Regions from separate parts of the Lachnoclostridium phytofermentans ISDg genome, predicted to be linked through region 1. Evidence: a T-box and tRNA genes for the amino acid it is inferred to sense, from the RefSeq annotation. Region 1 holds a T-box; the other holds one or more tRNA genes.
The links. The T-box of region 1 lies ahead of thrS (threonine--tRNA ligase). A T-box ahead of a tRNA ligase gene usually reads a tRNA of that ligase, here a tRNA-Thr.
Positions count from the first base shown of each region.

Region 2: it has a tRNA-Thr gene. The T-box ahead of thrS (threonine--tRNA ligase) is inferred to sense a tRNA for this amino acid. The anticodon was not compared.

Region 1 is NC_010001.1:3,254,158-3,257,586, reverse strand. It holds gene CPHY_RS13770 (hypothetical protein) at 1-83, opposite strand, end outside; gene CPHY_RS13765 (TetR/AcrR family transcriptional regulator) at 96-674, opposite strand; gene CPHY_RS13760 (ABC transporter substrate-binding protein) at 1,040-1,708, shown strand; T-box leader at 1,749-1,970, shown strand; gene thrS (threonine--tRNA ligase) at 2,046-3,429, shown strand, end outside.
Region 2 is NC_010001.1:4,067,524-4,070,952, forward strand. It holds gene CPHY_RS17295 (HAD family hydrolase) at 1-357, opposite strand, end outside; gene CPHY_RS22725 (hypothetical protein) at 737-835, opposite strand; gene CPHY_RS17300 (helix-turn-helix transcriptional regulator) at 870-1,403, opposite strand; gene CPHY_RS17305 (Type 1 glutamine amidotransferase-like domain-containing protein) at 1,498-2,112, shown strand; tRNA gene CPHY_RS17310 (tRNA-Thr) at 2,285-2,357, opposite strand; tRNA gene CPHY_RS17315 (tRNA-Pro) at 2,394-2,467, opposite strand; gene CPHY_RS17320 (DegV family protein) at 2,682-3,429, opposite strand, start outside.

The DNA.
Region 1 (3,429 bases):
TTGTTGGGGTATAATCCGCTAGCAGCTTTTTTTGCAATTTCCATATGTTTTTTTGTGTGATTCCTTACATCTAATCTTTCCATGGTTTGTACCTCCTAATCAAATATATCATCAATTAAACGATCAATCATAAAATCAAAAACTTTTGTTGCGTCACAAAGCATATTATCTTTTTGAGAAATACTAGATAGCATTGCCATTAAAAGAGAAATAGCTAAATCTTCATCAATTTTTAAGGAGAGGAATGGCTTGTGAAGCATATATTTTGTGCTAATATAACTTTTTTCGTTTAATTCTTGGCGTTGTTGTTCACTTAGCTTATGAAAGAAACTTAAAAAATCGGGATTCTTCGTGTCATACATGAAACTACTTTTGCTGTATTCCAGATAGATTTCTTTTAATGCTTCTGCAATACCGTATTTGCTCTGATTTTGTGATATTCGTTCTTCCACAATGTCATAAAGTTGTTTTTGCGTGTCTTTGATAACTTGATAAAAGAGTGCCTCTTTTGTATCAAAAAAATTGTAAAAGGACCCTTTAGAAATACCAACATCATTACAAAGAGTATCGATACTAGTTTTCTTGTAGCCATATTTCTGCCAACTCGATTTACATTCGTTCATCAGTTTTTCTGTAATTACTTTTTTCTCTTCCTCAGCGAATCCTTTCGGCATGAAAAACCTCCTATATTCACATATGACTATTTATACTAGAATAGTCATATGTATTTTACTTTATTTAAAGGATATAGTCAATAGATTTTTTATACAAAGAATTATAGACAATTATAGGGAGCAAACAATCTATCTACTTAATTAAAAAGCAGTTTTATACCTTCTTTAGATTATTTTTAATGACTTTTAACTGTGCCGTCTAAATTGTAAGGGTGTCTTTCCATAGATTTTTTTAAAGCACTGAAAATAGGTGCAAAAATCGTTATTATAGTTGCAGGTGTTGAAATGAGAATGAATCTCATATACAATTACGCTAATGGCTAGTTAAAACTAACGAACTTAAGAGTAGAAGGAGATAACATACAATGAAAAAGCTAGGATTGATAAAAAAGACAGCAGTACTTGCTCTTGTAGCAGCAATGGTATTCACTGGCTGTGGCAAAAAAAACGAGGGAGATAACAATAGTTCCAATAACAATCAGAATCAGGAACAAAACCAAGAGCAAAATCAGAATAATACCGAAAATCCAAATAATAACCAAGATGATAATCAGTCAAAAGAGACTATTACAATAACAGATGCAAAAGGGGAAGTAAAGATTCCAGCAAATCCTCAAAGCATAGTAGATGTAAGCGGTAATAGTGATATCTTATCCATTCTTTCGTATTCTGTAATTGGTACAGCCAATTCAGATGCTTATGACTATACTAAGTTTCCAACTTATTTAGAAGATGTATTAAAGGGAGCAAAAATACTTGGATATAGTATGCAGGATACGATGGATATTGAGTCTATTATTGCGTTAGAGCCTGACTTAATTATTATTTCAGCGGTACAAGAAAAGATGTACGATCAGTTGTCAGAGGTAGCACCGACTGTTATGTTACAGCTTGCTCAAACGGACTGGAAAGAGGACGTATATTCAGTAGCTAAGGTTATGAATAAAACTGAGGAAGCCAATCAATGGATGGAACAATACAAGAAAAGATATCAAACATATAAGAAAAGATATCAAACGTATAAGGTATCTTGACATTTCGAAACAGTATCATTATAATATCTTCAATAGCATAAGAAAAGCAATGACGGAAAGAGTAGTTTATCGGAAACATACAGAGAGAAAAACATTAGGTGGAAGTTTTTCATGAAGGAAGATAGACGAAAACCATTCCAGAGCTGTAGCGCTGAAACATAGTATGCGCTACCGTATGCCTGCGTTAAAGGATAGGATTTGATAGAATCTGAAGTGAAAAGTTAAGGTGGAACCGTGCAATAGGATTATTTGCACCCTTAAGAGTGGTATATTACCATGCTCTTTTGGGTGCTTTTCTTATGCTTTTTATTCAAATTTTGAAAGGAGAGCATTGAAAATGAAAGTAATACGAAAGGATGGTTCCATTGTGGAACGAAAATTTGAGGAATTGGAAGGAAGGGAGGCATTCTGGCATACGAGTGCACATGTATTAGCACAAGCAGTGAAACGGTTATATCCAACAACGAAATGTGCTATAGGCCCGTCGGTTGAACAAGGATTTTACTATGATTTTGAGTTTGACTTTAATTTCACAGCAGAACACCTTCAAAAAGTTGAGGATATGATGAAGGCGATTATCGAAGAATCACTTGTCCTTCAACAATTTATATTGAATCGTGAAGAAGCAATCCATTATCTAAAGAAGAAAGGAGAACCATATAAATTAGAGATACTGAATGAGTTACCGATTGATGCAAAAATCAGCTTTTTTGAGCAAGGTGAATTTGTTGATCTATGTTCAGGGCCTCACCTTAGTAATGTCAGTTATATTAAGGCATTAAAGCTAATTCAGGTTGCTGGTGCGTATTGGAGAGGTAAAGAAGATAATAAAATGCTTACAAGAATTTATGGGATTTCTTTTCCTAAAAAGCACGATCTTGAAGTATATCTCAAGCAGCAGGAAGAAGCAAAACTTAGGGACCATCGAAAACTTGGTAAGGAGCTAGAGTTATTTACATTTATGGAGGAAGGGCCTGGTTTCCCATTTTTCTTACCGAAAGGTATGGTGATAAAGAATCTCTTACTGGACTATTGGAGAAAGCTACATGAACGAGAAGGCTATGTAGAAATATCAACACCCATGATGCTCAATCGTAACTTATGGGAAACTTCGGGACATTGGGATCACTATAAAGAAAACATGTATCAAACTAAAATTGATGATGAAATTTATGCAATCAAGCCAATGAATTGTCCTGGAGGAATGCTTGTATATGGAAGTAAACCGCGTTCCTACAAGGAGCTTCCACTACGTTTCGGTGAATTAGGATTGGTGCATCGCCATGAGAAGTCGGGGCAACTTCATGGGCTCATGAGAGTACGTTGTTTTACACAAGACGATGCTCATCTCTTTATGACAGAAGAACAAATAAAAGATGAGATTAAAGGTGTTGTCCGCCTCATAGACGAAGTCTACAAAAAATTTGGGTTTACCTATCATGTCGAGCTATCAACACGTCCGGAAAACAGTATTGGTTCCTTAGAAGACTGGGAGATTGCTACAGACGCTTTAAAGATGGCTTTGGAAGAGATGGAACTTCCTTATTTGATTAATGAGGGTGATGGAGCATTTTATGGACCTAAAATTGATTTTCATCTGAAGGACTCCATCGGAAGAACATGGCAATGCGGAAGTATTCAATTAGATTTCCAGTTGCCACTTCGATTTGGGATAGAATATATTGGTGCAGACGGGGAAGCACATCGACCTATTATGATAC
Region 2 (3,429 bases), 810 kb from region 1:
TGAACTATTTTGAGAGCATATTCCCTGGGCTTTTACTGGCAACCTTGGAATTATTTCAAGTAATCCCTGAAACAACTCTGCATTTAAATCATCCTGTAGCTGATAAGGACTCCAAAGCTTCCCTGCCTCTTCAATCTGTTCCATAGACAACCCATATGCATGTTCATATAATTCTTTCCAGTTCTTATATTTATAATTTGCTTTTTGATATTCATCAATTGAGGTTAGCGCTATCGGCATATGTTGCTCGATTTCAGGTATAAAGTGCTTTAATACCTCTTTTGTAACGCGTATATTTTTTTTAGTACTATCGACTAAAGTACCATCATAATCCCACAGTATCGCTGCTAATCTCATACTGATTCCCCCTTTTCCTTCTACTATAACTCAAGATAGTTCTTTAAGTTATCGATGTCTTCTTCCATACGTCTTCTTCAGTACGTTTCCTATCACAATGACCTTTTCTTCGATATATAAGAAAATACTTTTCCTTCCATAATCTTCACATACAACCATAATAACATGTTTCAAATGACTGTCAATGCTAATTATAAATCAAGGAGAAACAAATATGTGCTACAGGCATGGCAAATTCTCCATACCTCGAATCTCTGGATTATGCTGTTAGTATTTCGTCATATAAGAAATTGTATTATCCGACTTGATGAATTTCGCACAAGTCCAGAAATGAAGATATTCTGTATTAAATGATTTCCCCATATTCTCCGCCAAATGTTTATGTGATATATTTCTCTAGCATCGCTTCCAAACGTCTTTGTAACTCGACTCGAACATAATTAGGTTCTATGCAAGTTAACTTGTTTCCGAAACTCATTAGAATACCATAACCATAGTCATCGTCAATAAAATTAATCTTTAAAAACAAGACGGTGGGGCTCAATGCTGTGAAGTTTTTCTTGCCCCCTGTGTCCGTAGTAGGAAAAAGTTACTGTATGCTTTTGTTCCATTGCGGATTTAACAATATCCAATACCTTGTTTAAATCTTTACCTCTTATCCACGAGGATAGGTCAAAGAAAATTTGATCTGTTTTTACAGTTATATCATCCGCCAGTTCTTCAGATATAAAGCTTCTTAACTTAGCATGTGCTGTTGTAATATCTTTACCCGACAGCGCACTTTGAACAACTCCAAGTCCCATCAGCATTGTACTAATATCATCTGCTGTAAAGATACCTTTTTCTATTTTATATTGTTCTATAATACTGATTCCTCCGCCGATACCAGAAGTGGTTAATATCGGAATCCCGGCTACATTAATTGCTTCAATATCCCGATAAATTGTTCGAAGCGATACCTCAAACATTTCTGCAAGCTCTTTTCCTGTTACTTTTTCCCTTTGTAAAAGTAGCATTACGATTGCTAGCATTCGTTCAAACTTCATAATTACACCTTGTACTTTATTTTAATTGACTGACATATAGATGTCAACAATACTTGGTTATAATAGAAATAAACCCAACAGGAGGATATTCGTATTGAAAAAACTATTTTTATCTTCATCGTTTAAGGATGTTGCAAATTTGTTCCCAGAGTTCGCATCCAGCGATTTAACAGAAAAAACTGTAACCTTTATTCCCACTGCTGCATTACACGAAAAAATGAATTTCTACGTAAAGTCAGGCAGGAAAGCACTGGAGAAACTGGGGCTTAAAGTGGATGAACTGGAGATTTCCACAGCAACGCAATCTGATATATTAAGCAAACTGCAAAACAACGATTTTATTTATGTTTCTGGTGGAAATACCTTCTTTTTACTTCAAGAGCTACGAAGAGTGGGAGCTGACAAAATAATTATGGAGCAAATCGAATCCGGGAAGATTTATATTGGTGAATCAGCTGGTTCAATGATTCTATCTCCCAATATTGAATATGTGAAAGATATGGACGATTACAAGAAGGCTAATGATTTAACTAACTTTAATGCCTTAAACATTATTGATTTTTATCCATTACCACACTATAATTGTTTCCCATTTCAGAAAACAGTAGAAAAAATTATTTCTAAGTATAAAGACACTTTGGTTTTGACACCTATTAATAACTCTCAAGTAATACTGATTAATGGTAGTGATATAAGAATTGGCGAATAAGTGCGAAGTCACTTTGTCGCACCGAACCAGTAGGGTGAGTGTGCATCCCTCGGAGAGTTTTTGATTTATAGGAAATTGTATTGTAATTTCCTATAAATTAAAAAAGCACCCTCTTTCAGGGTGCCACACTTTTACCTAACTGCTACAGCTATTAATTTTACTAATTTTTTAAAGCCGTTAACCGGAATCGAACCGGTGACCTATTCATTACGAGTGAATCGCACTACCGACTGTGCTATAACGGCATAATATTTTGATATGATTTAAAATTAAACCTATCCTCGAGGCGACAAGATTCGAACTTGCGGCTTCTACGTCCCGAACGTAGCGCTCTACCAAACTGAGCCACGCCTCGAATTGTGACTGTTGTATGTACAAGGAAAAAGAAGCAGGTCGCTATGATATTATGCTACAATTTATTTTAATTGTCAAGACCAAATAAAGGAAAATAATTCAATTAAATTAGCTATAACATTAGATGAAACCAAGGAAGATAGTATCTCAAAAAAGAACTTTTTGATCTATCTCCTTGGTTCACTCATGTAGTTAAATAATAACGTAAGTTTTATTTATCGATGCTCTCCCATATAACAAATACCGATTGCACCAGGACCGGAATGAGCTCCAATACTTGGGCTTACTGTATTCACAATAATGTCGTCGGTATGTAACTTTTCCTTTATGAGATTTACTAAGAAATTAGCATCCTCTTCGACATCTCCATGTACAACACAGATAACATTATTCTCGTTCTTATATTTTCCCATGGTAGATAGCATATTATCCACTAATGTAGCTAGTGATTTCTTTCTTCCACGAGTAGTTCCATTCGATACAAGCTGACCTTCGTTGTTAACGACCAAAATAGGCTTAATATTTATCATAGATCCTACAATAGCTGTTGCCTTAGAAACTCGACCACCTCTATGAAGATGATGTAAATCATCTACGGTAAATTGAACACAAAATTCTAATTTATGTTCTTCAATCCAGGCAGCTACTTCATCGATACTCTTGCCCTGCTCTCTCATCGCGGCAGCTTTCATTATAACCATACCTTGACCTAAGGATACATTCAAGGTATCAATAACAATAATCTTAGCGCCTTCATTTTCCTCACATACTTCTTTTGCACCTACCATAACATTGTTACAGCCACCACTAAGTGCAGATGAAAAACTAATATGAAGAACATCATACCCCTCACTAACATATTTCTGAAAGGTTTCGCGAATTACGGCAGGGTTACTTGCCATAGTTGTTGGCATAACACCTGCACGCATTTTATCATAGAATTCTTTCGCAGATAATAAATGG